3 regions of the Desulfosporosinus youngiae DSM 17734 genome follow, and region 3 is predicted to be linked to each of the others. Evidence: riboswitches for the same ligand, from Rfam matches in the RefSeq annotation. Region 3 holds a riboswitch; each other region holds the start of a gene.
What was found. A riboswitch is a leader RNA that binds a small molecule or an ion and turns the genes downstream of it on or off. The one in region 3 is predicted to bind cyclic di-GMP.

Region 1 (10,738 bases), 980 kb from region 3:
GCTGAAATGAATTTAGCAATTGATTGCCAGGGTTTAGTTAAACGCTTTGGCATGTATACAGCGGTTCGCGGGGTAAGCTTCCAACTGCCTGCCGGGGCAATTATGGGTTTCGTGGGACCGAACGGCGCGGGCAAGACAACGCTGATCCGCATGCTCTGCGGTGTTCTGGTGCCGACGGAAGGACAGGCCACTGTGCTTGGCTACGATGTTTCAACTCAGCCGGAGGAAATCAAACAGCGTATTGGCTATATGTCCCAAAAGTTTAGTCTTTATGAAGACCTGACGGTCAAGGAGAATCTGGACTTTTATGCAGGGGTTTATAGTTTGCATGGGAAAATGGCCCAAGAGCAGAAAGCTCGGGTCATAGAACGAATTGGCTTGGCTGAACGAACTACTCAGTTAGTTTCTTCCCTTTCAGGCGGCTGGAAGCAAAGAGTGGCTTTAGCCTGTGCTTTGCTGCATAGCCCCCGCTTGCTCATTCTTGATGAACCGACAGCTGGTGTAGATCCGGTTTCACGACGGGTTTTTTTAGAGTTGATCCATCAGTTAGCTAAAGAAGGAATGACGATTCTTGTCAGTACTCATTACATGGATGAAGCGGCAACCTGTGATTATTTGGGTTTTGTATTCTATGGGCGCTTAATCGCCTTTGGTTCTCCGGACGATATGAAAAAAAGAGAGGCTAAAGATAGTTTAGATGATCTCTTCATCCATTATGTTGAACATGAAGCCCCGGATGATCCGCGTAATCTTGCCCTGAAGAAAGGGGGGCGGGGCTGATGGGGAAGTTTTCCTGGGTGCGCTTTTTAGCCGTCTTGAGAAAGGAATTCCTCCATATAAGACGAGACCGTGCCAGTTTAATTATGGCTATTGTCATGCCGATCGGTATGCTCCTTTTGTTTGGTTATGCCGTCAATACGGATGTAGACCACCTGCCTACTGTGGTTTGGGATCAATCTCAGACTTCTGATAGCCGGGAGTTTATTACCTCAATACGTAATACCCAATATTTAGATCCTGATGATTATGTCCAAGGATATCATCAGATCGAAAGCTATCTGGACAGCGGTAAGGCCCGGGCAGCAGTCATTATCCCGCCTGAGTTTGGCAAGGAGTTGCAGAGGGATAATGGGCAGGCTGACATACAGGTTTTAGTTGATGGATCCGATCCCACGGTTGCCCGGGCAGCTATGTCCGCGGTTCAGATGCTTGGTCTTAATAAATCCTTAGAAATTCAAGGGGTTCGCTTAGCAGCTAAAGGCGCATCGGCGGGTACAAACATGCCTCTGAATATTGAGACCAGAGTTTGGTACAACCCGGACATGAAGTCGATGGTCTTTAACATTCCGGCCTTAATCGGTCTGATCTTACAGAACGTGATAGCCATGTTAACCTCCTTCTCGATTGTGCGCGAAAAAGAACGCGGCACCATGGAACAAGTCGTCGTAACCCCGATCCGCTCTCTTGAGTTGCTGTTGGGAAAGCTTCTGCCCTTTGTATTTATTGGTTTTGTCTCCCTGTCCTTAATTCTAGCTACCGGGATTTTTTGGTTTGGAGTCATGCCGGCAGGAAGTATTCCCCTTTTGGTGCTCTTATCCACCATCTTTTTGTTTACGATTCTAGCCATTGGACTTTTAATTTCCAGCGTCGCAAAGACACAGCTCCAAGCAATGCAAATGACGTTCATTTTGATATTGCCTTCAATCCTATTGTCAGGCTTTATCTTTCCCCGGGAAACCATGCCGACGTTCTTAAAAATTCTCGGTGGGCTATTTCCCTTGACATATTTTCTGGAAATTGTACGGGGAATCTTTCTTAAAGGGGTAGGGATGGAGTATCTTTGGCAGGATACCCTCATCCTCTGTGCTTTTGCTATTGTCTTGGTCGGAATCGCAGCTAAGAAGTTTAAGAAGAACTTGGATTAGGGGTGTGATGTTGTTCCGCCCCACTCGGGGCGGAATTTTGATGGACTTTAACGAATATCGCGTGAGATAATTATAGAATGGGGGAGATTGATTGAAAGAGGAGGTGAAAGCAACTTGAATGAAGAAGTTTATGGTACCGAACAAAAAGGCAAAAATAATAATGATGCTATTAAATCATCAATCAAAAAGGGAATATCGTTTGGTTCTTGTTTAGCTATGATTATTTCATATACTGCATGGAAGTCAATTCCCTGGGCTATTATCCATGGTTTAATGAGTTGGGTATATGTAGTTTATTATTGGGCTAATTATCAGTAGATTATAAGAATAATCGTTACTCGGTCAAATGTATTGACTATTGCAGTTAAAGGATTATGGAAGGAGTAAATCATGAAGAGATTTAAACTAGGTCTCTTATTCTTGACGTTAGCCGTGATCCTGGCAAGCATAGGCTGCGGATCCCAGGCCCCTAATTCGGCCAGCCCACAACCGGCTGCGGACAATACACAACCAAAAAACAACCTGACATCCACCGTCAAAAATAATCCGATTGTCACAATTACCATGGCCAGTGGGGAACAGATTAAAGTGGAGCTTTACCCTAATATAGCTCCCAATACAGTAAAAAGCTTTGTGGCCTTGGCTAAAAAGGGGTTCTATAACGGGTTGATCTTTCACAGAGTGATTCCGGGATTTATGATTCAAGGCGGGGATCCCAACGGAAATGGCACTGGTGGTCCCGGTTATAGCATTAAAGGAGAGTTTACGAACAATGGCTTTGTAAATAATTTAAAGCATGAACGTGGTGTGATCTCCATGGGCAGAACTCCATATGATCTTAATTCTGCCGGCTCCCAATTTTTCATCATGGTAAGTAATGTCCCAAACTTGGATAAAGATTATGCTGCCTTTGGTAAAGTTATCAGTGGTATGGAGACTGTAGACAAAATTGTAAATAGTCCGAGAGATGATGAGGATAAACCCAATCAAGATCAGGTCATGAAAAGTGTAACCGTTGACACCTTAGGGGAAGAGTATTCTGAACCGGAGGTAATAAAAAAATAAGGTATGAAAGTAAATTTATTACCAAAGATAAAAACCTGTCGTTAGGCAGACCCTAACGACAGGTTTTACATAGTTAACTACCCATTTTTGTTTTAATTCGCTCGATGGCTTTTTCCGTATTCTCCCGGGTTCCAAAGGCTGTTAAGCGGAAGTACCCTTCGCCATTAGCACCAAAGCCTGCTCCTGGGGTACCAACAACATTGGCTTCTTTCATGAGTTTATCGAAAAACTCCCAAGATCCCATATTATTGGGAGTTTTCATCCAGATATAGGGGGCATTAATTCCACCAAATACTTCATAGCCTGCCTTCGTCAGACCTTCCCGGATGATACGGGCATTTCCCATATAGTAGTCGATAGTTTCTTTAACCTGCTTTTTTCCTTCTTCAGTGTAAATCGCTGCTGCAGCAGCTTGCACCGGATAAGAGACACCATTAAACTTTGTGGTCTGTCTTCTCAGCCAAAGCTTATTTAGGTTATGAGCATTGCCCTCAGAATCATAGACCATAACTTCCTTTGGGACAACCGTATAGGCGCAACGCGTTCCGGTAAAGCCTGCTGTCTTAGAAAAGCTGCGGAACTCTACAGCAACCTCACGAGCACCTTCAACCTCATAGATTGTGCGAGGGACTTCTTCTTCGCGTATGTATGCTTCATAAGCAGAATCGTATAGGATAATCGATTTGTTTTCCCTTGCGTAGTCCACCCATTGCTTAAGCTCTGCTTTGGTTAAGGTCATTCCGGTCGGATTGTTCGGGAAACAAAGATAGATCATATCTACATGAGTTGCAGGAAAGCTGGGTTTCATTCCGTTTTCTTCAGTACACGGAAGATAAACAATACTCTCATACTGACCTTTCTCCGCATCGAAGTTTCCGGTACGTCCTGCCATCACGTTACTATCCACGTAAACCGGATAGACGGGGTCGGTGACTGCCATGATATTATTGACACCAAAGATTTCTTGAAAGTTGGCTGTATCACTCTTCGCTCCGTCGCTGATATAGACTTCGTCTAAATCAAGTTCGACTCCTCGGGGTTTGTAATCATTTTCAATGATTTTTTCGATTAGGAAGTCATACCCTTGCTCAGGGCCATACCCTCTAAAGGTTTCAGCTCTCCCCATTTCATCGACGGCTGTTTTCATTGCTTCAATAACCGCAGGAGGAAGCGGACGGGTTACATCCCCTATTCCTAAGCGAATAATATCCGCAGCGGGGTTCTCATTTTTAAATTGACTAACCCTGCGGGCAATTTCTGAAAACAGATAACTCCCAGGTAACCTTAGATAATTCTCATTCATCAGTGCCATAAATTTATGAGTCCCCCTTCTTAACTCCATTGCCTAAATTAAGTATTCTCTTATTAAACAATTTCTATAATTATAGCACATTTTACTTTATAGACCGTTTTTCTGCAATTGGGTTGAGTTAAAATATTAATTTTGCTTTATAACTGCATAATTTGCGTGGTAAAATAAGAATTAAAGGTGTGTCAAAAGGGGATATCAATGGACAATCCCTTTGACAGCCCCTTGACACCCACAGGACAGAATTGGAGTGTAAACAATGCAAATACCATCGATACGTTTGGAAGGGTTAGGAGCGTCCGTTTTTACAGAAATGGATAATTTGAAGAGGGAATTGGAAAGGGCGGGAAAGAGCCTTATTAATCTTAGTATTGGAAGTCCTGACCGTGCTCCGGATCTTGAAATTCGTAAGGTTCTTAGTCAAGGAGTTCTGGATGATAACCAATATGGTTATACCCTAACCCGGGGAACAGAAGAATTTCGCAGGGTTTGTGCAAAATGGTACCAGGAACGGTTTGGAGTCACTTTAAATCCGGAAACTGAGGTTCTGCCATTAATGGGTTCCCAGGATGGGCTGGCTCATATTTTTCTGGCCTACATTGATTCTGGTGATCTGGCTTTAATTCCCGACCCGGGATACCCCATCTATTCGGCTGGTTTAATGCTTGCCGGCGGAGAAAAAATTGCGATGCCTTTGTTGAAAGAGAATGAGTTTCTGCCTGACCTGAAACAAATTGAGCCTGATATCGCCCGCAAGGCAAAGCTTATGTTTTTAAATTATCCCAACAACCCCACTGCAGCAGTTGCCAGCCTCTCCTTTTTTGACGAGGTTGTCGAGTTCGCTAAAGAATATGATCTTCTTATCTGTCATGATGCTGCTTATTCCGAACTGGCCTTTGAGGGCTTCAGACCTGTGAGTTTCTTGCAGGCACGAGGGGCAAAAGAGGTCGGAATTGAATTCCATTCCGTATCCAAGACCTACAATTTAGCCGGAGCGAGATTAGGCTTTGTCGTCGGGAACGCTGATGTCATTGGAACTCTTTCTCAACTTAAATCAAATATCGATTATGGTGTCTTCGCTCCAGTCTTAGCCGCCGGAGCTTACGCACTTCGCAATGCACAAGATTCAATTGAAGAGAATAAGAGCGCTTATCAGAGGCGACGGGACATCTTGATCGAGGGGTGTGCTAAAGCCGGTTGGAAAATGCCGATTCCCCAGGGTTCCATGTTTATTTGGGCGCCTGTTCCGAATGAGCAGGACTCAGTATCCTTTGCGATGGACTTGGCTCGTGAGGCAGGTGTCATCGTAGTGCCGGGGATGGCCTTTGGAGAGTATGGAGAGGGATTCGTCAGGATAGCTATGGTTCAGAATGAAAGCGTGCTGCGGGAAGCGGTGCAGCGAATTCAGCAGTTCTTATAAAGAGAGATGTCACAACTCATTTAATGAAGAAATGAACCAATGAAAACGCCGGGCAATGATTTAGTGAGACCTACGGAACACTTATTTGTGTTTCGTAGGTTTTCTTTTTGGAGAGGGATCAGGTTTTAATTATAGGGGGTATAAAAATAAGAAAACCTAAGGCAGGAGGAAAATAGAATTTTTTGTCGAATAAACGGTAACACTGATTTTTCTGAACTTATTTATTTGCAAACATGTCACATGGTAAGGACGCAAAGCCACGGGTCTAAGGATAGTACTACTACAATCAGGATAGCCGGGCTGCGGAAGTGTACATTCAAAATGTCTATCTGCTGAAAGTTCGGTAGTTAGGCTTTTTTGTTTTTAGACGAATAGGGGGGATAGTTTAACTGAAATCAAGTTTGACCTATAGGCTGCTAAGCCGTATCAGCACGTAACTGATCGTTGACATATGAATGGAGCTGAAATTATGTTTAAGAGATTATTTAATGGTTCTAGTATCAGTGGTAAGACAATGGCAACTATATTACCCTTAGTATTATTAACCCTGGCGGCAATGTCCCTGGTTAGCTACAAATATTCGGAAACTGTACTAAAAAGCGAGATCCAAAATAAAATGACCGCTCAACTGAATGGGACGATCAAAGATATTGAGAAACAATTAACGGCCCATGATACGTTGCTTCAAGGCTTAGCACGTACTGTAGAATCTGTCGGAAATGGCGTAAATGCTGAGGAGTATGCGGGTTTACTAACAGAAATCATTACAGCTAATAGTGTTACATTCGGAGCAGGTGTGTGGTATGAGCCATATGCCTATAACAGTGACACCCAATACTTTGGCCCCTATGTCTACAAGGATAAAGAAGGCAACGTAGTATTTACCAATGAATTTGCTGACCCTAAATATGATTATCCCAGCCAAGGCTGGTATACAATAAGCAAAGGCATCTCAGAAAAATCAATATGGACGGATCCCTATTATGATGAGGGCACGAACGCTACCATATTAACGGATAACGTCCCGTTTTATGATAAGAGCGGAAATTTCAAGGGTACAATTACAGGTGGAATTGATTTCATAACTCTGCAAACCTTAATTAGTAATATCCAATTAGATATTAAAGCAGATATATATCTTTTGAATAAGGAAGGGAAGTACCTGGCGAATCCAAACCCGGACAAGATCATGAATATCAAGATTACCGAAGAAGAAAATTCCAGTTTAAAGGAAGCGGCAGAAAAGATGCTGACTGAAAAAACCGGTACGTTTCCCTACAATGACAAGAGTGCTGCAAGGCAAGTTTACTATGCGGAAGTTCCTCAGTTTGGCTGGATTTTAGCCATTGATGTTGAGGAGACTGATTTGCTGGCTCCTTTAAAGGATTTATTAAATCGGATGTTAATCCTGATTGTGCTGGCCGTTGCCATAACCGGCACAGTACTCATCTTGTATAGCCGATATATTGTTAAAAATATAAAACAGGTCAACCAATTTGCAGCAGCTATTGTTCAAGGAGATCTGAGCCAAACTATTGTGGTTCGTTCAAAAGATGAGTTCGGACAAATGACAGACAATCTTAACCTGATGATCAAGAATTTTAAGGGCATTATTGAAGGGATCGTTAACAGTTCTCAGCAATTAGCGGCCTCAGCAGAAGAATTGACGGCCAGTGCAGACGAAGGCAGCAGAACAACGGAACAAATTGTTTACTCCATTCAGGAAGTATCTGAAGGGGTTAGTCAAAAACTCACGGGGGTTGATGCTACGGCACAATCCGCCCAATTAGTTTCTGAGCATATGAATTCGATAACTCAAGATATTCATTTGGTTACGGCTGGCTCGCTTTCCACATCAGAAAAAGCCGCTATAGGGAATAGTGTTGTCAGAAAAGCTGTTGACGAGATGCAAGCGATTAGCAGTAAGGTCACAGAGGCGGCAGATGTTGTAAATAGCCTAGGGGTAAAATCAGGGGAAATTGGTGAAATAGTGGCATTAATAACCAACATTGCAGCTCAAACCAATCTCCTTGCTCTAAATGCAGCGATCGAAGCTGCAAGGGCGGGAGAGCAGGGAAGAGGGTTTGCAGTTGTTGCAGATGAAGTTCGTAAACTTGCCGAACAGTCCAGTGATGCAGCTGGAAAAATCAGTGGGTTAGTTGGTGAGATTCAAAAAGAAACCACGAAAGCGGTTAAGACTATGAACGATGGAACTGTTGCGGTCCAAGACGGGATTACCATGGTTAATTCGGCAGGTGAAGCGTTCCGGGATATCTTGCAGGGTGTTAACGACTTTTCAAAGCAGGCACAAGCTGTTGCTGAGGTAGTCGGGAAGGTTGGAGCAAGTACTGAGACAATCGTTTCCTCAATCATGGAGGTAGCTTGCATTCCGAAGGATATTGCCGGCAGTCTTGAAAATGTGGTTGCCGGGACAGAAGAACAGAGTGCTTCTATGGAGGAAATTCGCAGGTCGGCAGCCTCCCTTGCCCAAATGGCAGCAGATTTCCAAGGCAGTGTGACGATGTTTAAACTATAGCGGGGTAAGTATTCAACGTTAATTTGCTGATCAGGAAAGCTATGGAAAGGTACCTAAGACCTTCTCATAGCTTTTCATTTAATTTAGAAGCCTCACGTCTGAAGTTGGCGGAGTTTCCTTCGCTTAGCGAAGAATGTTATAATTAGATGTATACGTTTATCAAGTTATACAATCGGTTTTAGGGAGGATTAATCATTGGATTTCAATGAGGTTATTGCCAGGGAACTTGGTCTTAAGTTAAACCAGGTTAAAGAGGCTGTTAATTTGCTGGATGGGGGAAACACGATTCCTTTTATTGCCCGCTATCGTAAAGAAGTAACCGGGGAACTCGATGAAAATGTATTACGTGATATTGTAGAACGTTTGGATTACCTGCGGCGTTTAGAACAGCGGAAAACCGAGGTCCTGCGCCTAATAGACGAACAAGGAAAGCTTACGGAAGAACTGTCATCTCAAATCGCGGCAGCTGCGGTGCTTCAAGACGTCGAAGATCTCTACAGGCCTTATAAGCAAAAACGTCGTACGCGGGCAACGATTGCCAAGGAGAAGGGGCTTGAACCTTTAGCGGACTGGTTATTGGTTCAATATACCAGAGGAGACCCTCAAGCAGAGGCAGAAAAGTACTTAAATGCAGAGTTTGAGGTGAATTCAACAGAGGAAGCGTTAGCTGGGGCGATGGATATTATAGCGGAAACCATAGCGGATGATGCAGCCCTCCGTAAACGGATTAGGGAACAAACCATAAGAACTGCAGATGTTGTAGCGGTCGCCGCAGCTAAGAAGGCCACAGAACGATCCCCCTTTGAGATGTACTATGATTACCGTGAACCTGTACGAAAGATCCCGCCTCACAGGGTACTGGCCCTGAATCGCGGGGAGAAGGAAGAATTTTTATCTGTAAAGATTGATGTACCGCTGGAAAATTTGCAGAGAATCATTGAAATGCGCTATGTCAAAGCGGGACCGTGTGCTCCGCTGGTACAAAAAGCAGCACATGATGGGTATAAGCGATTGATTGAGCCTTCCATAGAACGGGAAGTACGGGCAGAACTTTCAGCTCAAGCGGAAGAACAAGCCATTAAAGTCTTTGCAGCTAATCTTCGTCAACTTTTATTACAGCCTCCAGTTCGTGGGAAAATGGTTCTGGGGCTTGATCCGGGATTCCGAACAGGATGTAAGTGGGCGATTGTAGATGAGACAGGAAAGCTGCATCAAGTAGGTGTAATCTATCCGCATACCGGAAAGGGCAAACGAGAAGAAGCTAAAGCAATTTTACGGAAAGCGATCCGGGAGTATGATGTCAATATTATTGCGATTGGCAATGGTACGGCCTCCAGGGAAACAGAGGAGGTCGTAGCGGAACTGATTCAGGAAGATGGAATTCCCGTCGAATTTACCCTGGTAAGTGAGGCAGGGGCTTCCGTGTATTCGGCTTCGAAGTTAGCAGGCGAGGAATTCCCGGATTTTGATCTTTCCTTGCGGAGCGCAGTATCTATCGCCAGAAGGCTGCAAGATCCCTTGGCAGAACTGGTAAAGATTGAACCAAAAGCGGTTGGGGTAGGACAATATCAGCATGATGTGCAGCCTAAACGGTTGGAAGAATCCCTGCATGGAGTAGTAGAGTCTTGTGTTAATGTGGTAGGAGTTGATCTAAATACCGCTTCTGCCTCTCTGCTTCAATACGTGGCAGGTTTGAAGCCGGCGGTAGCTAAGAATATCGTTGCTTGGCGGGATGAACATGGGAAATTTAGTAATCGTGACCAGCTTAAGAAAATACCCCGTCTCGGTGCCCAAACCTATGTACAGTGTGCCGGGTTTATCCGTTTGCCTGATGGGGCTAATCCCCTGGAAAATACGCCCGTTCACCCGGAATCTTATCAGCTTGCTGAAAACATCTTGAAAGGGATTGGGCATACCACCGGGGATTTGCGGGACCGCATCACCGAAATCCGCAATAAACTGGTCGTGCTGGATCCTAAAGAGCTTGCGGACGAGTTTGGCGCAGGCGTTCCGACAGTCCGCGATATCTTAGATGCTTTGCAAAGACCAGGCCGGGATCCCCGGGAAGATTTGCCGCGGCCATTACTCCGCAGAGATGTCACTCATTTGGAGGATCTTAGCGAAGGAATGATCCTGGAAGGTACTGTGCGTAATGTTGTGGATTTTGGAGCCTTTGTAGATATCGGGGTTAAACATGATGGTCTGGTTCATATTTCTCAGTTAAGCGATAAATTCATCAAACATCCCATGGAAGCGGTGGCTGTGGGGGATATTGTCAAAATACGAGTGATTGGAATTGATAAAGCGAGAGAGCGGGTCAGTCTATCTATGCGGGATCTTACGCCGAACGCTTCCGCTGTATAATATAAGATCTTGACATTAGAGCTTTAGGCTAAAAGAGTATTTAGATGTAAAATTGACAGTTTATAACCTTGAGTTAGATACTATTTTTAGTTCGCTTAATATAGGTACAAAGAAAACAG
Region 2 (10,738 bases), 1.1 Mb from region 3:
TGGTTTTCTATCGGCATCTTTCTAATTAACTTAGTTATTTCTTCATATTAGGGAGAAATTTTCCCGCGCATTGATTACAGTTTACGGCACATCACTATTACTTATCTTAGAAGTTCTTGATCAAGAAACTGCCATTCATCAAATTAGAACACTCTTGGACATCTTGATCAGGCTGATGGTCACCGTGGATCTAAAACTGACCTGCGGACTTATTCTTACATTGCGTAGTAGCTGCTCTTGCGGAGCAGGATTGTTGTCTTTACTGGTGGTTACTCATTAGGAACCATCAATCGACACTTTTAGTTTTAATCCAAACAAGTTTTTCCGGCTACGCTCGCCTGGAGCGTACGCAGGTTTAAGTAACAGTACTTGAATACAACAATGGCAACGCGGCAGAATGCTACAGTAAGCGACTGACCTGTGACTATTCACAATGTTGTTAAGCAACAATAAAATTTCTCATTCTGGAGGGGTGTTTATGAAACAGACGGGTACCGGACAAGTGAAACAGATAGGCATCGGACAGGCATTCAGAGCAAATTTTTTGGGCCAGGCTCCCAACTGGTACAAAACAACCATTCTTGCTTTTCTGGTGTTGAACCCTATTTTGATGTTGACTCTCGGTAAGTACGTTACCGGGTGGGTTCTGATTGTCGAATTTATTTTTACCCTGGCCATGGCGCTGAAATGTTATCCGCTCCCTGCAGGCGGACTTTTGGCGATCGAAGCCGTTGTGATCGGGCTTACTAACCCGCATTCGATCTATCACGAAGTTGAACTGAACCTGCCGGTTATTCTGCTTCTGATGTTCATGGTTGCCGGGATTTATTTTATGAAAGAAGGTCTTGTGTACCTGTTTACCAAGATCCTTACCAAAGTACGCTCTAAAGTCGCCCTTGCCTTCCTGTTCTCTATACTGGGGGCGGTTCTCTCCGCTTTTCTGGATGCGCTGACCGTAACGGCAGTGATTATTGCCGTGGCCTATGGATTCTATAACATTTTCCACAAATTTGCTTCCAGCGAAAAAGTATACGAAACCTATGACATCAATCACGACCATATTGTTGATGACATATATCAGGAAGATCTCAATCAGTTTCGTGGCTTTCTGCGCAATCTTATGATGCATGGTGCCGTGGGTACCGCCCTGGGCGGAGCAACAACACTGGTTGGTGAGCCTCAGAACCTGCTGATCGGCTCTATTATGAAATGGGACTTCGTTGATTTCTTTTTAAACAGCGCACCTGTGTCTATCCCGGTGCTGATCGCCGGTCTTCTGACCGCCATCACCCTTGAAGTCACCAAGTTTTGGGGGTACGGCTATCAGCTTCCTGATTCTGTTCGAAAGGTCATGGAAGACGACACCAAAGCCAAAGATGCCGCGCTGGATACTCGCGGACGTATACGCCTGATTATTATGGCTGTATGCGGCGTTCTGCTGATCTTTTCCCTGGCGTTGCACCTGGCGGAAGTCGGTATTATTGGTCTGATGATTATCATCCTGCTTACCTCTTTCAACGGGGTTATTGAAGAAGGGCGCATCGGTCATGCCTTTGAAGAAGCAATGCCGTTTACCGCACTGCTTATCGTATTTTTCTCCATCGTTGCGGTTATTCATGACCAGCATCTGTTCACTCCGATTGTTCATTGGGTATTACAGCTGGAAGGACAGGATCAGCTTGTGGCTTTTTTTGCGGCAAACGGTGTCCTTTCCGCAATCAGTGACAACGTATTTGTGGCTACCGTATATATGACCGAAACCCAGAAAGCCTTTGAAGCCGGAGGCATTGCGCTGGAGCATTACAACAAGATGGCAGTTGCAATCAACATGGGTACAAACATCCCTTCCGTTGCTACACCAAACGGTCAGGCAGCATTCCTGTTCCTGCTGACCTCCGCGCTTGCTCCGCTGATTCGCCTGTCTTACCTGGAAATGGTGAAACTGGCTCTGCCTTATACCATCGTTATGTCTCTTACAGGTGTGCTGGCTACAATGTACCTGTTGTAAGCCTGAATAGTATTGTACAACTAAATACTCTTAAAATCGGTTGGGGTAAACTTCGCGAAAGCGAAGGACGCTAAAATCATGGGTCTAAGGCTGCTAATTCATATTGGAATTAGGCTAGGATCGCCAGATTACAAGCAGGAACTTCTCAGGGAGAGTAGTCATCTTAAGACTGCTCTCCCTTTATTTTGGGAATGTTAAACTATCATATGGAGGTGTATTAAATGCTTATTGTCTTAGCCGTTATCTTTTCATTCAGCTATTTTCTTTTATCATCACAGAGAAAATCCCTAGGTCAATCATTGCAGTCTTGGTAACGTCACGACCGTTTTATTAATTGTTCCTATAATCATCCCCATTGCCGGTCAACTGGCAACCCGGCAGAATGCTACAGTAAGCGACTGACCTGTGACTATTCGCAATGTTGTTAAGCAACAATAAAATTTCTAATTTGGAGGAGTGTCATATGAAACAGACGGGTACCGGACAAGTGAAACAGATGGGCATCGGACAGGCATTCAGAGCAAATTTCCTGGGCCACGCTCCCAACTGGTACAAAACAACCATTCTTGCCTTCCTGGTGTTGAACCCTATTTTGATGTTGACTCTCGGTAAGTACGTTACCGGGTGGGTTCTGATTGTCGAATTTATTTTTACCCTGGCCATGGCGCTGAAATGTTATCCGCTCCCTGCAGGCGGACTTTTGGCGATCGAAGCCGTTGTGATCGGGCTTACTAACCCGCATTCGATCTATCACGAAGTTGAACTGAACCTGCCGGTTATTCTGCTTCTGATGTTCATGGTTGCCGGGATTTATTTTATGAAAGAAGGTCTTGTGTACCTGTTTACCAAGATCCTTACCAAAGTACGCTCTAAAGTCGCCCTTGCCTTCCTGTTCTCTATACTGGGGGCGGTTCTCTCCGCTTTTCTGGATGCGCTGACCGTAACGGCAGTGATTATTGCCGTGGCCTATGGATTCTATAACATTTTCCACAAATTTGCTTCCAGCGAAAAAGTATACGAAACCTATGACATCAATCACGACCATATTGTTGATGACATATATCAGGAGGATTTAAATCAGTTTCGTGGCTTTCTGCGCAATCTTATGATGCATGGTGCCGTGGGTACCGCCCTGGGCGGAGCAACAACACTGGTTGGTGAGCCTCAGAACCTGCTGATCGGCTCTATTATGAAATGGGACTTCGTTGATTTCTTTTTAAACAGCGCACCTGTGTCTATCCCGGTACTGATCGCCGGTCTTCTGACCGCCATCACCCTTGAAGTCACCAAGTTTTGGGGATACGGCTATCAGCTTCCTGATTCTGTTCGAAAAGTCATGGAAGACGACACCAAAGCCAAAGATGCTGCGCTGGATACTCGCGGGCGTGTACGCCTGATTATTATGGCTGTATGCGGCGTTCTGCTGATCTTCTCCCTGGCGTTGCACCTGGCGGAAGTCGGTATTATTGGTCTGATGATTATCATCCTGCTTACCTCTTTCAACGGGGTTATTGAAGAAGGGCGCATCGGTCATGCCTTTGAAGAGGCACTGCCGTTTACTGCACTGCTTATCGTATTTTTCGCCATCGTCGCGGTTATTCATGACCAGCACCTGTTCACGCCGATCATTCAATGGGTACTGCGCCTGGAAGGCCAGAATCAGCTTGTGGCTTTCTTTGCGGCAAACGGTGTCCTTTCTGCAATCAGTGACAATGTATTTGTGGCTACCGTATATATGTCCGAAACCCAGAAAGCCTTTGAAGCCGGAGGCATTGCGCTGGAGCATTACAACAAGATGGCAGTTGCAATCAACATGGGGACAAACGCTCCTTCCGTTGCTACACCAAACGGTCAGGCGGCGTTCCTGTTCCTGCTGACCTCCGCGCTTGCTCCGCTGATTCGCCTGTCTTACCTGGAAATGGTGAAACTGGCTCTGCCTTATACCATTGTTATGTCTCTTACAGGTGTGCTGGCTACAATGTACTTGTTGTAATCTTTCTCATCCCAACACCGAAAATACCCTCTCCGCATTTAGGGCAGCACCCTTGGTCCAGGCGGTTAACCAGGACAGGTTCACGTTCAATCACCGCTGCACCGCACTGAGGACAAAAGGTTGTACTTCCACCCCTGACATTCCCTAAATACACGTAGGGCAAATACTCTTTGGCTATATCCCAAGCCCGTTCCAACGTCTTTCGCTCCGTAGGCGGAACGGCAAGCCGATAAGCCGGATGATAGGCACTCAAATGCCAGGCCAGCGGAACATTAAGCTGCCGTAACCAGCGCGCCAGCTCCGTAATCTCTTGGGGATCATCATTAACCCCTTGAATAACAAGGGTCGTCACTTCCAGATGAACCCGCCCTGCCAAACGCTCCACACTATCTAAAACCCAAGCCAGTTTGCTTCCGCAGTAGTGTTGATAAAATTCCTCCGAGAAGGCTTTAATATCAATATTGACCGCATCCAGCCACGGAATCAGCTCCTCAAGAAAGTGGGGTGAAATCGTTCCGTTACTCACTAAAACCACCTGCCCCCCTTGAGCTCGCACAAGAGGAGCAGTATCTCGGATCATCTCAAACCACACACTCGGCTCTGAATAGGTAAAACACAGCCCAATGGATTCCTGCTCACGCCCGGCAAGCTTTCCAAGCTCGGCGGGCGTGACTTTTCTTCCGACTTGATGTTGCTGGGATATCTCATAATTTTGACAAAAAGAACAGCTAAGATTGCAGCCAAAGCCTCCCACGGAGAATATCCAAGAGCCGGGATAGAAATGATACAAAGGCTTCTTCTCGATTGGGTCTATATTCCAAGCCGCCGCTTCACCATAGGTTCGGGATACAACCTCTCCCTCACGGTTTTCCCGGGCCTGACACCGACCTGCCTGCCCATGCCGCAATTGACAATGTTGGGGACAAAGTAAACAACTGGCCATATAGGACTTTTCAGACAAAAGAACCGTCCCCCATCTATTCATAGTGTCTCTTAACCTCAAAACGCCAAAGTTCTGTTTCGCCCTCGAAGATACCTGCCTTTTGTTTTGCGATGCTGATTTGTTCCGCTACGGTATCCACCCCTTCCAGATGAGGGAGTAAAAGTCCGCTTCTTCCCCTTTGCCGAACCACAACCCCATACCGCCAAGGATCCAGCTCTTCAGGTCCGGAAATCTTCTCGAGTTCCCCAAGGACATCCACCGTGAAGCTTATAGAATCTAATTCCTCGGCACGAACCGGGCGAAAACGTGGATCCTGTGTTCCTGCCGCAATCGCATTATGCCGGATTTCCAAGGCTAAATTATCCTGCCAGGGTTCGGTTGTTCCTATACACCCGCGTAAATTCCCATCTTGTTTTAGGGTGACAAAACATCCCCTCCGCACGGCGAATTCAGAGGCAGACATGGCAGGCAGATCCAGCAAACCCCGCTCTCCCTTTTCTAAATAGGTTGTCAGGCATCGCCGCGCCCACTGGGGCAAGGGTGAGGAATGGTATAAATCCGCTACCAGGTAGCCTACGCCAAATGGCCCTTCATAGGAAAGCACTTCAGGTGCTCCCTCTTTAGCCGCCAGCGCCAGGCGAAGACTTCGGTACCCGCATTCCCCTGCTTTTTCGACAAGGTCAGCCGGCAAATCCGAGATTCTTTTTGTATCCCTCTGCAGGGTTTTCACCACAAATTGATCAAATTCCGGTCCTGCAGAATCGAAGCCATACGGTCCGTCCTCCTTCAGGCGATGGGAGAGATCTCCGCTGGCCACAAGGGCATAGCGTCCAGGTAAATCTTCAAGAATCTGTCCTAAACTCTCTCCATAATCCTCAGGACGCTCCAGGGGCATCCCTAATAGAACAACCTTGCCTTTCCACCCTGCTTTTTGCAAAAAATAGAGGGGTACAAAGGCACCATGATCGATAGAGCCCTGTATCGTAACAATCCCCGAGAGATTTTGAAATTGTGCGATAACCACAGGATCACTTTCAAAGGACAAATTAACCTGAGGCGCTCTAAACTGAGCAAAGTTTCCTTGAAGAGTGTTATCCACTGCAAGAGTCATGCCCTTCTTGATGAGAGGCGCATGAGGCGAAACCAAGATGACCGTTTCAACCTGTGCTTGAGCTATTCTCCGTGCAACTTCCCCATAAGCATCTGCACTCGCTTGACATTTCCGCTCCTCTCCCCTGCCTACCTCCGGAATTAGCAGGGGCGGATGGGGAACAAATATGGAATAAACCAAACCCATGATATACACTTCCTTTTGGCCTGATTAAGTCTTATATGATAATTGATTATTGCTTAATATGCTAAAATAGCACCTCTTAACTTATCCCAATATAATTATAAACCAAACGGGTCCGATATAAAGATAGTGACCTCATAAAAACCCCCCGGGTCTTTGACACTTGCCTTTAATATAGAAAATTCTACAAGCCTTGAAAACAGGGCTTTTTTCATTGAAAAAATGTCAAATTCCCCCCAATAGGTAGTGAGTAATTTATCGTAATGTGTTATAATATAAGGGATTGGAGGAGATCGTACTATGCGACTTAGTATATCCAAGTCTAAAAATGCTACTTCATTTTATGTCATACAATCTGTTTTCGAGAATGGCAGGCGTTCCACAAAAGTTGTTGAAAAGTTAGGAACGCTTGCTGAATTACAACAAAAATTAAATGGGCGTGACCCTATTGAATGGGCTAAATCATACATAGAAGAACTTAACCAAAAAGAGAAAGAGCAATCACGTGAAGTCATCCTTAAATATTCGCCATCCAAAGTCATTTCCAAAGATCAACAACGTTTCTTTAACGGCGGTTATCTTTTTCTTCAGCAAATCTATCACGATCTTAACCTTCATAAGGTTTCCGCTGATATATCGAAAAAATATAAGTTCTCTTTTGACCTGAATGCTATACTGTCTCGGCTCCTTTACGGACGGATCCTTTTTCCTTCCTCCAAACTCGCTACCTACAAGCATTCTTCAAAGTTCATTGAACAAACTGACTTTGAATTGCAGCATGTGTACAGAGCACTAGAAGTTATTTCCAAAGAAATGGACTTCATCCAGTCTTCTCTTTATACTAACAGCCTCAAAATTTCAAAGAGAAACACGGGTATTCTTTATTATGACTGCACCAATTATTTCTTTGAAATCGAACAAGAAGACGGCCTTAAACAGTATGGCGCTTCAAAAGAGCATCGACCGAACCCTATCATCCAAATGGGGCTGTTCATGGATGGAGACGGCATTCCTCTTGCTTTTAACCTCAACAGTGGCAACACGAATGAACAGATTACACTTAAACCCTTAGAGCAAAAAATACTTTCCGATTTTAAACTTTCCAAGTTTGTTGTCTGTACAGATGCCGGTCTGGCTTCTGAAAAGAACAGAAAGTTTAACAACGAAGGTGAACGCGCATTTATCACGACCCAATCGATTAAAAAACTAAAAAAGCATTTAAAAGAATGGTCTCTTGACTCAAAAGGCTGGCATCTTGCAGATCATGATAAAACTTATGATATCACCAAGCTTGACGAGGAAACTTATAAAGACAAATGCTTCTTCAAAGAACGCTGGATTAAAGAAAACGGCCTGGAACAAAAACTTATTGTCACTTACTCCATCAAGTACAAAAATTATCAACGCCAAATTCGTCATTCACAAATCGAACGTGCTCAGAAATTACTCGATTCGAATCCGACGAAACTTTCAAAAAGCCATCAGAACGACTATAAACGTTTTATTAAGAAAACCAGCTGTACGTCTGATGGCGAAATAGCTGAAAATGAACTCTATGCCTTAAATAACGAAACCATCGTTGCCGAACAAGCCTATGACGGATTTTATGCCGTTTGTACGAACCTCGAAGGTAGTGCTCAGGAAATCATCCGGATTAACCAGCGGCGCTGGGAGATTGAAGAATGTTTCCGGATCATGAAAAGTGAGTTTAAAGCGCGACCGGTATATTTAAGTCGCGAGGATAGAATTAAAGCACATTTTACTACCTGCTTTATGTCCCTTATCATTTATCGATTATTGGAAAAGAAACTAGGGAATAAGTTTACATGCAGTGAAGTCATCAACGGATTGAGAGAAATGAATTTCTATGAGATCAAGGGTGAGGGATATATACCGACCTACACAAGAACTGATTTTACAGATGCGCTGCATGAGACTTTTGGTTTTCGAACAGATTACGAGATTATTAAGAGAACACAAATGAAAAAAATTTTTAACATGACTAAGAAATAAAAGATTACTCACTTTTTTAGAATGCCAAAAAGCTTGAACACCTTGCAAATACAGGACTTTCAAGCTTTTTATATTTTTCAACTGTCAAAAAGGAGATTATAAACCAAACGGGTCCGATATAAAGATAGTGACCTCATAAAAACCCCCGCAAAATCCTCTCAAATCTTTGAGTCAAGAATTAGGATTCACCTTTTATAGACCTAAAATACTGGTAAAATCCTTAAGCAATTGATAAAAACTGCTTAATCAGAGCAGAATAATCTTGTACGCTCGTACGCCGAATTCCAATATCTTGCTTGGTTTATTTAAGCTAAATCAGGTATACTTAAGTTTAGTTTTGTCATGGCAGCGTAATACCAGCGCCAATGCATAACAATTCGAGGAGGTAATCTCATGAGTAAACAAACGATCAGTACCCAAAATGCACCTGCGGCCATTGGACCTTATTCCCAAGGGGTTAAAGTAGGAAACCTAATTTTCACGTCAGGACAGCTTCCCATCAACACTCAAAGTGGAGAATTAGCTGCCGACATCGAAGGAGCTACCAAGCAATCCTTGGATAACGTTAAAGCAATCCTGGAATCTGCGGGTTCTTCTATAGACAAAGTCGTTAAAACCGTGGTTTTTCTGAGAGACATGAATGACTTTGCGGCAATGAATGCGGTCTACGCCACATATTTCTCAAGTAATCCGCCAGCCCGTTCGGCTGTACAAGTTGCGCGTTTGCCTAAAGATGCTATTATCGAAATTGAAGCAATTGCTCTCGCCGAATAATCGAACATACTCTTAAGACATCAATAAAAGGTTCTTAAAATCGCCAAGATTTTAAGAACCTTTTATTTGAATTAGAGGATCTACACTATGTACTCTGCTTTTTTAACCATAAAACTCAAAAAGTTAATTATATCCATTATCTTAAGAGGGATTTCAATTTGCACGCCGAATAGACATTATATTACAATATTTCTGAGATAACCCCCAAGCAGAGCGGGCAATTTGTTTATCGTTGGAGAAAGGTCGCGAATGAGATGACTTTAACAGAACGCTTAGAAACATTACCGGTATCCAAATTCCATTATCTATTGCTGATGTCAGCCGGATTAGGTTGGATGTTTGACTCCATGGACACTGGTATTATTTCCTTTGTTCTTCCTGTATTAATGAAGGCTTGGAACCTCAGTCCGGAACAAGTCGGCACCATAGGAAGTATCGGGCTTGTCGGCATGGCGCTGGGAGCCATTCTCTCAGGGACTATCGCGGACCTTATCGGCCGCAAAAAGGTTTTTGCCTCGACACTCATTATTTATAGTTTGTCCACCGGGTTGTGTGGCCTGTCTTGGAGCTTTGAATCTCTCTTAGTCTTTCGTTTTTTAGTTGGCTTCGGTTTAGGCGGTCAGCTTCCTGTTGCCGTAACGCTGGTAAGTGAGTTTTCTCCGGCCAAACACCGCGGCAAATTTCTCGTTCTTTTGGAAAGCTTTTGGGCTATTGGCTGGCTATTGGCTGCTCTGGTCTCGTATCTCGTCATTCCCTGGTTAGGATGGCAATCTGCCTTCTACATAGGTGCTCTTCCTGCCCTCTATGTATTTTATCTATGGAAAGCTATTCCGGAATCACCTCGTTATTTAGCCTCAAAAGGCCAATCAGCTCAAGCAGAAGCGATTGTCCGTAATATTGAACTTCAGTCAGGTGTCCAACCTGCCGCTGACAAGCAAGGCTCGCAGCCGGCTTTGGAATCTCCGTCTAAAATAGCGGTAACGGAACTCTTTTCAAGCAAATTTATCAAAAGAACGGTTTTTCTCTGGCTCCTCTGGTTCGGTATAGTTTTCTCCTATTATGGAATCTTCACTTGGCTTCCTTCTCTATTAGCTCTGAAGGGATTTACTTTAACTAAGAGCTTTCAGTATGTTATGACCATGACGCTAGCTCAAATCCCCGGATATTTTAGTGCGGCATATTTAGTTGACAAGATTGGCCGAAAGCCGACGCTGGCTGTCTATCTTATGGGCACAGCAATTTCCGCGTATTTCTTCGGACAAAGCACGGATGTTCAGAGCATCTTAGTATTAGGTTCTCTAATGTCTTTCTTTAACCTTGGTGCTTGGGGTCTTGTCTATACTTATACCCCTGAACTTTATCCAACACATGCCCGGGCCACCGGATCCGGTTGGGCTGCCGGATTTGGAAGGATCGGCGGTATTCTGGCCCCAGTCGTTGTCGGGGTGATGATAGGGACTTATCAGTTATCCTCTCAAGCTGTTTTCCTTATGTTTGCATCTGTATTAGTCCTGACAAGCCTAAATGTGATCATCCTTGGCGAAGAAACAAAAGGCAGACCAATGGATTAATGTTATTTATATCCTTATGTGGAACATTAATCCATATGGTGCATACCGTGTATTATGAACCAATGATACTCACATTTATATAAGGGGGCTTGCCCATGAAATCGTTGATGGGACAACGGGGTTACTCCCCGACTCAATATAA
Region 3 (10,738 bases):
ACGCCAAGGAACCCCATGGCCATTGGCGGGATAAAACCTCTGTCATTGCACAGTGTACTACCAATGGAGCCGAAACAGCGGAAAAAGTCGGCGAAAAAATCCCCTACTATAACCCTGACCGGGCAGCTACCTATGCCGGTATCCGTCCCAAGGGCATCGTTGAAAAATGCACCCTGTGTGATCACCGTCTAGCCAAGGGAGAAATCCCCTATTGCGCCGCCTCTTGTCCTGCTGATGCTCGAACCGTTGGGGATTTTGATGACCCCACAAGCGAAGTCAGTCAGCTGATCGGTAAATATGGTTACAAGCAGTTAAAACCAAATGCCGGTACTCAGCCCAAAGTATTTTACATCAGAAATTTCCACCATTCATAAAAAGGGTTCATATTAAAAGTGCAAGCGGGTCGAAAACGGCCCGTTTGCACAATGTTAAGAATGAAAGGTTGGGTTAGGAATGGTTACTCACGATACTGGCACTATAACCCAAGCGGCAAACTCCTATAAGCTTCTCTCCCTGCTGTATGGTTTCCCCTCTGAGGCAATGGCAGAAGTGCTATCCCTTCTTAAAGAAACTCTTGAAAATTACAGACCTGATTTAATGCCTGTGGTATTAGAAATGGAAGAATACCTTATGGGCACAACAGATTTTGAGGTTCTTAACATAGAGCATGCCAAATTATTTGTTGGGCCTTTTGACCTCTTGGCACCACCGTATGGTTCCATCTATATCGACGGCCAGCGCAGACTCATGGGGGATTCCACGCTTAAGGTATTAGAAGCGTATGGAGACGCTGGGCTTAGGCTATCTGATGAATTTAAGCAACCTCCTGATCACATTATTACTGAGCTTGAGTTCGTCTATTACCTTATAGCGAAATACCTTGAGACGAAGGATAATCAATGGCTTACTATGAAAGATACCTTTATGAACAACTATCTAAAGTCTTGGATAGCTGACTTTACCAACAGAATTGAAGAAAATGCCCAAAGCCTTTTTTACAAAGGATTAGCAAATTTAACTTTAGAATTGGTCAGCTAATTAAGTCATTAGATAAATATGTGGGGTTAAGCAGAGTGCTGAGTAATGTTAACAGCATAGACAAAGGCCGGAACAAACGACATAAATGTGCCGTTTTTTCTGGCCTATTTTATATCTTTTCATAAGGTAGTGATTGCATTCTGGAATGCCAGATCCGTTCAGCCGTGCGGCCTATTGTGAGTGGAAATAATTTGCGTTAAAGAATATATTTGTTGGACTGATTTCTTCATATTGACGCCCTTCGATATGAGGCGTATAATAAACATATCGATAAAAATGGATATGAGGTGTAGATATGAATATGGAAAATAAATATCAAAATAACGCAAAAGTCTTTAAAGCGCTTTGCGATCCGAATCGGCTGATGATTATGGAAATGTTGCAAAGTGCTGAGAGATGTGCCTGTGAAATCCTTGAGGATTTGCAGATCGGACAATCAACCTTATCACACCACATGAAGATTCTCTGTGAATCAGGACTTGTGGATAGTCGAAGAGAAGGAAAGTGGATGTACTATTCTTTTAATAAGGAGGGGTGTGAAGCTGCAAAGAATCTGTTGGCTGAAATAACAAGTCAAAAAGAAAATAATAATGTGGGAGGTCGCAAATGTGAGTGCTGAAGCCCAAACGAAATTATCTGTACTCGATCGCTTTCTAACTCTATGGATTTTTCTTGCTATGGGGATAGGGGTGTTGGGGGGATACCTCTTTCCAAGCGTTGCCAAGACTTTAGAGAGTATGAGTACTGGTACGATTTCATGGCCTATAGCCATCGGTCTTATTATTATGATGTATCCGCCGCTGGCAAAGATAAAGTATGAGGAAATAGGCAAAGTAGCCCAAAATAAAAAGGTTCTCCTACTGTCCTTGGTTCAAAACTGGATAATCGGCCCTGCATTGATGTTTATCTTGGCTGTCTTATTGTTACCTGATATGCCGAACTATGCCATTGGCCTTATTATTATTGGTCTAGCACGTTGCATAGCCATGGTTATTGTCTGGAATACGTTGGCCAAAGGAGATAATGAATATTGCGCTGCTCTAGTTGCCTTGAATTCTATCTTCCAGATCCTACTGTATTCGGTATATATATATTTCTTTGTCACCGTCTTACCTCAATGGTTAGGACTTTCCTGGGGTGGGCAAGTGATTCATGTTGCTATGGGGGATGTAGCTAAGAGTGTTTTAATCTATTTAGGAATTCCTTTTGCAGCTGGTTTTTTAACCCGATTTATTTTCTTAAGAATTAAGAACAAAGAGTGGTATGAAAAGGTCTTTATTCCTAAAATATCGCCCCTTGCTTTAATAGCCTTGTTATATACCATTATTGTGATGTTTGTCTTAAAAGGACAATTTATCGTGGCACTTCCTTTTCATGTGGTTCGCATTGCCATTCCGCTGTTAATCTATTTTGCCATTATGTTCTTGATCAGTTTTTATATGTCCTATAAGCAAGGTGTCAACTATGAGCAGACAGTAACTCTTGCCTTTACCGCAGCCAGCAATAACTTTGAACTTGCCATAGCTGTTGCAGTTGCTGTTTTTGGAATCGCATCGGATCAAGCCTTCGCAGCCGTTATTGGGCCACTCGTTGAAGTGCCTGTGATGATTGCTTTGGTTAATCTCGCTTTTTACTTTAAGAGAAAGCACTTCGACAGAAAAGGGGTTGCAAATTCTAGTATCTAAAGAAAAGAAAAATAATGTTTAGGTATTAAATAATTTTACAAATAAATAGGAGTGATTAGTTTGAAAGAACCCGGAAATATGATCGCATTTAAAAAAGGTCATAACAAAATAAGCCTGCTAAATAGCGGCTTTCAAAAAAATTTGTTTGTAAGGTTTTAAGTTGTATTAGGCATATCGGGTATTTGGTAGCCTAAAGTTTGCAGGTAGCGAATAGCCATTTCCTCAGTGATCTGCGATGCATAAGTTTGTTTTGGTTTGGAGTCGATTTTGTATAGTTCAAAATTAAACGTCTCACCCTTATCTAGCATATGGTAGATACATTTTAGCAGTGTATGTGCAATAGCAATAATGGCCTTTTTGTGACCTCGACGTTTCTTAATCTGGTCATATCGGTTTTTGAAATACGGACACTTTTTACTCTTAATTGCAGCATTTGCACATTGAACTAGTAATGGCTTGATATATACACCAGCTCGTGAAATACGAACAGATTTCTTCTTGCCAGCACTTTCATTGTTTTGAGGAGTAACTCCAGCCCATGAGCATAGATGCTTGGAGGAATTAAAAACTGCCATATCGCTACCGATCTTACCGATTATAGCGATGGCAGTAAAAACATCCTTGATACTTGGCAATGATAAAATTATCTCTATTTGTGGCAAATAGGGCTGAGCTAAGCCTAAAACAACCCGTTCGATATCAGTTATATGTTTCTCGATGTTCTCAAGATGATGCAGACAAACACGCATTTTATCTGCTTGAGGCTTAGTTAAATTCCCATTGATTGATTTTGTAATTGTTTCTGCTTTATCTTGCATTCTTCCGTGTAACATTGATGAAACCTCGAAATCCATATCATCCGGATTATCAAGTATGTGATTAATGATTCTCATCGAGCTTACGCCAAAAGTATCAGAAACAACACTAGAAATCATAATATTTGAAACAGTTAGAGAGTTTTGGATGCGGTTTTTCTCGCTTGACTTAACATTGATGAGCTTAAACCGATACCGCATTAAATCACGAATTTGACGAATTGGTAAGGGTGGTATAAAGCTACTGGGAACTAAACCGTGCTTATGTAAATCGCAAAGCCAAATAGAATCTTTCTTATCGGTTTTCTTGCCTCGAATACCTTTAACATACTTTGGATTAGCAACGACAACATCACAGTAATCTTCCAAAATGTTAAAAACAGGGTGCCAGTACTTGCCTGTAGACTCCATACAGACATGAACGCAAGAGTGAGCTTTCAACCAATCCAAAAGTTGAAGCAAACTCTGGGTAAAGGTTGAAAATTGCCTCGTTTGGTAATCCGTAACCCCCGATTTGTTAGTAGTACCAACCGTTGCAACAACAAACTTCTTGTGGACATCAATTCCACAGCAAATAGGAAAAACAATTTTGAGCATAAACACATCCCCGCATAAGTTTATAGTGGATAAAGCAGACATTGACTGTTTGCTACATAATAAACGGGAATTGTTTATACAAGGATTAGTTTACGTGCTCTATGGCACACTTATTTGTACTTGAAAATAGCAAACGGCACATCTTAAAATGCGGGCAGGGTGCTAAACCCTGGACCACTCACCTCCCCGTGCTCTGTAGTGTATCTGCTTATCCAATTGGATTATATCCACTAGGAGACACTTTCATAAATTTTTGTGCCTTGAGCACAGCGAAAGGAATGGAACTTAAAATGAAAAAAATACAAATCTTTGAACCGGCGATGTGCTGTCCTACAGGCCTTTGTGGTGTCGGCGTTGACCAAGAACTCCTCAGAATTTCAACGGTCCTCAGTGCCTTGAATAAAAAAGGTATCGAGGTTGAGCGATTCAATCTTACAAGTGCCCCAATGGAATTCGTTAATAACAAAACCATTAACGACCTCCTTAATACTAAAGGAGTCGATGATCTACCGGCTATCGTACTTGACGGGGAAATTGTCTTAACAGGAAGATATCCTTCCAATGATGAATTTTGTAAAATTTTGGATTTACCCAGTGGAACTTTAAACGAAAAATCTAATCCATTTGAAGTCACTACCAAAAGCAGTTCAGATTCCTGTGATTGTTCAGATGGGGGATGTTGTTAAAATGAAGGCATTTACTCCTGAGAAAATTCAATTGACAAAATATCTTTTCTATACAGGAAAGGGCGGTGTCGGCAAGACTTCAACAGCTTGCGCTACCGCGGTGAGCCTTGCGGATAATGGCAAAAAAGTTTTGCTTATTAGCACTGATCCTGCCTCCAATCTTCAAGATGTTTTCAAAACTGACCTTAATAATAAGGGTGTGGCAATTAAAGAGGTCCCTAATCTTGTAGTGGCTAACCTTGATCCTGTACAAGCGGCTGCAGAATACCGCGAAAGCGTGATTGCACCTTATCGGGGTAAACTTCCCGAGGTCGTTATCAAAAATATGGAGGAACAGCTTTCAGGGTCCTGCACCGTTGAGATTGCAGCTTTTAACGAGTTTTCCCAATTTATAACGGATGAAACAATGCAGGAAGAGTATGATCATATCATTTTCGATACGGCACCGACAGGTCATACGCTGAGAATGCTGCAGCTTCCCTCGGCGTGGAGTCAATTCATCAGTGAGAGCACGCATGGGGCATCTTGTTTAGGGCAACTCTCCGGTTTGGAGAGTAAAAAGGAAATGTATAAAAAAGCTGTAGAAACCTTAGCAGACGGTGACTTGACAACCCTTATTCTGGTTTCGCGTCCCGAAGAAACTCCGCTCAAAGAGGCTGTGCGAGCGTCGAAGGAGCTGGCGGATTTAGGAGTAAACAATCAAGTATTGATATTAAACGGAGTCCTTGCTTCCTATGATGATGCAATTTCCGAAAGTCTTTATCTCAAGCAACAGAAGGCACTTGAAGAAATGCCAAAGGGTTTACGGAACTTACTCACCTATACGGTGCCACTCAGAGCGTATAATGTCACGGGGATAGAAAATGTCCGGGCTTTGCTCACCCAGGACAACTTGTTTATTCATAAAGAAAGAATTCAGGAAGAAACCATTCCGCAGCTTAAAGATGTCATTGATGATCTGCATAACACCCATAAAAAGGTCATTTTTACGATGGGGAAGGGCGGGGTCGGTAAGACAACGATTGCAGCGGCCGTTGCCTTGGGATTATCGGAAAGAGGGAAAAAGGTGCATCTTACGACCACAGATCCTGCGGCCCACCTCCGATTTGTCATCAATGAGAATAGCGGGATTACCTTAAGCCACATTGATGAGCAGGCAGAACTCAAAAAATATCAAGAGGAAGTCCTTTCTAAGGCAAGAGAAACAATGTCGGAGGAGGATATTGCCTATATCGAGGAAGACTTGCGTTCTCCTTGTACCCAAGAGATTGCAGTATTCAGAGCGTTTGCCCAAATTGTCGAGAAAGCCGAAGATCAAGTGGTGGTTATCGACACCGCGCCGACAGGGCACACCTTGCTTTTACTGGATTCCACCCAGAGTTATCACCAAGAGATTAAACGTTCACAAGGCGATATTCCGGAATCGGTGAAAAAACTTCTGCCGAGACTTCGAAATTCAGAGGAGACGGAAGTCATCATTGTTACCCTTGCGGAAGCTACACCGGTCTACGAAGCAATGCGTCTTGAAGGAGATTTGAAACGGGCAGGGATTGCGACGAAATGGTGGGTTATTAACTCTTCTCTGTATCGTACAGGAACCACCAATCAATTATTGGCGGCAAAGGCAAGTCATGAGATCGAGTGGATCAATAAGGTGGATGAACATTCAAAGGGGAATTTTGCTGTAATCCCGTGGAGCGCCGAAGACATTAAAGGAGATAAACTGCTTGAACTCTAGTCTTTATCAACGACTAAGTGAGGGAATTAATAATGAATAAAGTAAAGGTTGCCTTTGTCTGTGTACACAATTCTTGTCGTTCACAGATGGCTGAGGCTCTAGGTAAAAAATTCGCTTCAAATGTTTTCGAGTCGTACTCAGCCGGTACCGAAACAAAGCCTGCTATTGATAAAGACGCCGTCCGGATCGTAAAACAGCTTTATGATATTGATATGGAAAAGACTCAAGTTTCCAAGTTGATTCAAGCTATCCCACAACCAGATATTGTGATTACGATGGGGTGCAATGTTAATTGTCCGTACGTACCGTGTAAGTACCGAGAAGACTGGGGTCTTGAAGATCCAACTGGAAAAAGCGATGATGAGTTTATCAGAGCGGCAAGAATCATCGAAGATAAAGTTTTGAAACTTAAAGAACGGATAATGAGCGGTGAAATTAGTGCTTAGGTATTAAAGAATTATCTGGCTTGGACACTTGGATTCTAGTCCCTGATACCAAGATATTAATGTATGGTGTGCTGTTGGTAAAAGGGATCGTTGGAACGACCGAAATTTTAAATCCTCTGGCCATTGCAACTCGATAAAGCGATCTCTCATCGAACGCTGATCTTACCCCAGTTGGGTGCACCGGGCGTAAGTGCTCATGAGGTAACCCAGCATTCGGGGTTGAAGGTTGTTTACGGTTCGATAGAGGCCATGGCAGAAATGTGTTTAGGTAAAACTGAATAAAGTCAAGGGCAAACCTGCCTAAAGGCAGGGACGCAAAACCGTAGGATCTAAGGTGCTTAAAAGGCGCTATGAATAGCCTGGTTGCCAATGTTGCAAGCCTGTCTTTTAGACAGGCTTTTGTTGTATATGCTTTACAACATTGATTAATGCTTCTCAGGTCTGCCTTTTGCTGACATTTGTACTTGGCGAACGGGGGCCTCAGGATTCATTGCCGCGCTTACCGTTATCAATTCATCAGGAGGTCGAAATAAAGACAGAGCACTTTGTCTATACGGCCTTCCATCAATTCAATACCGCCGAAAACCAGCACTTCGCTTATTGCAAAGTGCTGGTTTTTTCTCAGCAGTTGATTTCACAATATTCAGTCAATTAGGTGCGAAAAACTTTACATGCTGCACCGCTTTCTGCAAAAGCACATCAGTTCCGAATTGCCGCTCACCTCCGCTTGTTCTTCATTTCCAGATTTTAAAGATCGCGAAATGGAGGACAAGCCGATGGCTAAATTAGAAAAAAGGGTGAACTATCGTAAACAGTATCCCGGTTTAAGCGATGAACAGATTGAGGCACTGGAAAAAAGCGACCGCAAGATGGAGTACCAACAATACGACCTGAAAGCAGAGCGGTACCGGATTGACTATGTTAAGCGGACCGTTGCATTCGTTCCCAGCCGGGAAGACTCCTATGAACGGCCGCTGGAGGAAAACCGGCAGTTTGCCGATGAGCGGGTAAGCGTAGAGAATGCTGCAGTGAAAACGGTCATGCTTGAGAAAATGCAGACTTGCCTGGAACTCCTGGCACCGAAGGAAAAGGAGCTGATCACTGAGCTGTTTCTTAAAGGCAAGAGCGAACGGCAGCTGTCAAGGGAAACCGGTATTCCTTATATGACCATTCATGACCGGAAGATTAAGATTCTGGGCAAATTAAAAAAACTCATGGATAAGTAAAAATAGTTCCGTGCAACCCCCTCACTCAACGTGGAAATAAGTGAGGGGGTTTCTTTATGCCCTTTCTGTTCTTTGAAAACTAAAAATCCGGCAGCATAAATACATGAACTGTCCAGCCGTGCTGAGCGGCAGCGACGTTGACAGGCGCGCCAAGACTACCTGCGGATGGGTGACAGGTATCCGTCGAACCGATGGCATCGAAGGCGACGAGCGGGAATGCCCGGTCATAAAACAGCCCGTGGTGGGCTGTTTCGCAAGGAAATGGACAGGGATAATGCTACTTCCGTCCAGCCACAGCCCTGCTGCAAGCAGGATCAGGCAATGGGGGCGGCTTCCAGAGATCCTGGGAGAGGTGAATTCCTATGAGGTTTGTTTAACCGGCAGACCGTTTATGCTGCCGCCCTGGAAGAATCATGGATTCTTTTGTGCTTCGGGAAGTAGCGTCGAATAGAAGCACGGCAACTGTTTTGGAAATGAAGAACAAACTCATCACTTTGATCTTAGATACTGCGCGGCGGGGCTTAAAAGTTCTGCCGTGTAGTATCTAAGCTAAATCTTATGTATTGGTGGGATAAAAATGACGGATGAGAAACAAAGGGCCTGGGTTTACCTGCGAGTTGGCGCTTCCGGGGATGCAAATTACTGCTTGAAAAAGCAAAGTGAGGTACTCTCGGACTATGCTAAATGGCAGGGATATGAGGTCGTCGGAATAGCTCAGGATATCGGCAGCGGTCCGAGTTTTAAACAAAACGGTTTGGCCAAAGTGGCGGAAGCCGCTGCTGCAGGCGAGATGAAGGCCTTGTTCATTGCAAGTCTTGGCAGAGATGAGGTACCAACTATTAATTTTCTCCGCGGGCTGAATGAACAGGGCATTAAGATTTTCTCGGCCAAAGAGGGTGAGATCAATGCTGCTCTCTTTAAGATACTTTCCCCGCAAGTGGTTGACGCCTTGATGAATTTAGCGAATCCGCGAGTCATGGAACATCCTTATTTAGTGGCTTATTCCGAGGATGATATCTACGTTCCCCATGTCTTAAAGGTAACTCCGAAAAATATCGCAGCCTTTATCGCTCAAAGTACGACCGGGGCAGGGGGCGACGTACTTATCACTACACCCAGTGATGTGGCCGTTATTTCAACCCATGATGGCGTTATCGACTATTGCTCGGATCAGGATTTTTTAGAAAATGAACTACTTCCTATGCTTACTTCCATGCAGCAGGGGGATATGGAGATCCCTGCTGTGGAGGAAATGGCTGAGGGAGGCGTTCTTGATTCCCGGCAAGAAGCTGATCCGGAACGGGCGGAAACGGATGCTCAGACACTGGAGGATAATCCGAGTATGACCCTTAAAATGGAATATTAGGATTGAGCTAAAATTTGACTTTCGTCGGCCACTGTCTACCTAAAAGCAGGGGCGGTCAATGGGTTGTTTTCGGAGATTCCGGGGTATCGCCCATTGCCGGATCTTGGGTGAGTTGCAGTTTCTAAGGGGGGCTGAATCGGCAGTCCGTTTATACTGCCGCTCTTTAAGATTAGGGTTCTTATGCTGTTTTGGAGTAGGCGCATTGAAGCGCGGCAATTGTTTTGGAAAGGCCTGCAAGGAGATCTCTTTGATCTCAGATAGCCGCGGCAGAGGAAATTCTCCTGCCGCATCCATGTGAGATTAAAGGCCGAAACTAAGGAGGAATCCCAATGAAAACGTCAAGACAGGATGAGATTATAGGAAAGACCGGGTCATTGGCTATGTATACGGCTATGACTGAAGTCGGAGGGCATTTTATTTTGAAAATACCACGGCTAACATCACCGACTGTATTATGCTCCACGGAGAAAATGCGGACAAAATGATTTGAACGGACAGACTCGCTCATCTGACTATAAATTCCTTCGGAGCTATCATCAACCGCTGCCCGGCTCAGACACTGCTTCAGGAAATTTTGCAAGATCTGATCCCCATGCAGATGGGGGAAAAAGAACCTGGGAAAATTCTGAGCGCGGATGAAGCGGCGTACCAAGCCCTTCTGGAGTCCAGGGAAGGGGTCAGCCCGCGAAAAGTGAGCTAAAGATGTTGTAGCAACAGCTGGGCCAGAAAGCCCAGGATATAAAATGGCTGAAGAGGCAGGGGGGAAATACCTCTGCTTCTTTTTTCTAAAGAAAGGGGAGAGGGAGGGATCATGATGAGAGAATGGAAACGTGCCTAGATCTATAGTCAAATCGATGCACCTGAAGATAGCCATGGCAGTTTAAAAACCAGCGGAATGACCTTTTTGATTATGCCAACCAAATGGAGCTGGAGGTTGTGGGAGCTTCTCAGGATACCGGAGGCAGTTGGGATTTCAGCCACAACGGGCTGATGGAGATGATGTAGGCTGCCAGGGAGGGTAAATTTGAGGTGCTGCTGATCAAGAGGGTTGACCGTTTAAGCCTGTATCCAGGAAAAACTCTTGGACTGCTCCGGGAGCTGGAGAGGTTGGGCATTCAGATTTTCTCCCCGCTGGAAGGTC

Region 1: it holds a riboswitch for cyclic di-GMP, as region 3 does, so the genes downstream of both, DESYODRAFT_RS02850 (methyl-accepting chemotaxis protein) here and DESYODRAFT_RS07510 (sigma-70 RNA polymerase sigma factor region 4 domain-containing protein) in region 3, are expected to answer to the same signal.
Region 2: it holds a riboswitch for cyclic di-GMP, as region 3 does, so the genes downstream of both, nhaB (sodium/proton antiporter NhaB) here and DESYODRAFT_RS07510 (sigma-70 RNA polymerase sigma factor region 4 domain-containing protein) in region 3, are expected to answer to the same signal.

Annotation. Positions count from the first base shown of each region.
Region 1 is NZ_CM001441.1:585,537-596,274, forward strand. It holds gene DESYODRAFT_RS02820 (ABC transporter ATP-binding protein) at 7-780, shown strand; gene DESYODRAFT_RS02825 (ABC transporter permease) at 780-1,925, shown strand; gene DESYODRAFT_RS02830 (hypothetical protein) at 2,040-2,243, shown strand; gene DESYODRAFT_RS02835 (peptidylprolyl isomerase) at 2,490-2,990, shown strand; gene DESYODRAFT_RS02840 (LL-diaminopimelate aminotransferase) at 3,064-4,302, opposite strand; gene DESYODRAFT_RS02845 (aminotransferase class I/II-fold pyridoxal phosphate-dependent enzyme) at 4,559-5,719, shown strand; cyclic di-GMP riboswitch class I at 5,936-6,027, shown strand; gene DESYODRAFT_RS02850 (methyl-accepting chemotaxis protein) at 6,189-8,255, shown strand; gene DESYODRAFT_RS02855 (Tex family protein) at 8,451-10,619, shown strand.
Region 2 is NZ_CM001441.1:455,051-465,788, reverse strand. It holds gene nhaB (sodium/proton antiporter NhaB) at 479-2,008, shown strand; cyclic di-GMP riboswitch class I at 2,043-2,144, shown strand; gene nhaB (sodium/proton antiporter NhaB) at 2,472-4,001, shown strand; gene amrS (AmmeMemoRadiSam system radical SAM enzyme) at 3,982-4,986, opposite strand; gene amrA (AmmeMemoRadiSam system protein A) at 4,979-6,241, opposite strand; gene DESYODRAFT_RS02230 (IS1634 family transposase) at 6,539-8,251, shown strand; gene DESYODRAFT_RS02225 (RidA family protein) at 8,645-9,025, shown strand; gene DESYODRAFT_RS02220 (MFS transporter) at 9,280-10,596, shown strand; gene DESYODRAFT_RS02215 (hypothetical protein) at 10,692-10,738, shown strand, end outside.
Region 3 is NZ_CM001441.1:1,568,000-1,578,737, forward strand. It holds gene DESYODRAFT_RS07470 (4Fe-4S dicluster domain-containing protein) at 1-374, shown strand, start outside; gene DESYODRAFT_RS07475 (TorD/DmsD family molecular chaperone) at 454-1,038, shown strand; gene DESYODRAFT_RS07480 (ArsR/SmtB family transcription factor) at 1,340-1,657, shown strand; gene arsB (ACR3 family arsenite efflux transporter) at 1,629-2,723, shown strand; gene DESYODRAFT_RS07490 (IS110 family RNA-guided transposase) at 2,879-4,135, opposite strand; gene arsD (arsenite efflux transporter metallochaperone ArsD) at 4,426-4,821, shown strand; gene arsA (arsenical pump-driving ATPase) at 4,823-6,559, shown strand; gene DESYODRAFT_RS07505 (arsenate reductase ArsC) at 6,592-7,005, shown strand; partial or broken gene DESYODRAFT_RS29885 (mercury methylation corrinoid protein HgcA) at 7,011-7,254, shown strand; cyclic di-GMP riboswitch class I at 7,285-7,376, shown strand; gene DESYODRAFT_RS07510 (sigma-70 RNA polymerase sigma factor region 4 domain-containing protein) at 7,782-8,231, shown strand; gene DESYODRAFT_RS28005 (hypothetical protein) at 8,335-8,682, shown strand; gene DESYODRAFT_RS07515 (recombinase family protein) at 8,809-9,597, shown strand; gene DESYODRAFT_RS28015 (hypothetical protein) at 9,927-10,082, shown strand; gene DESYODRAFT_RS29060 (hypothetical protein) at 10,627-10,738, shown strand, end outside.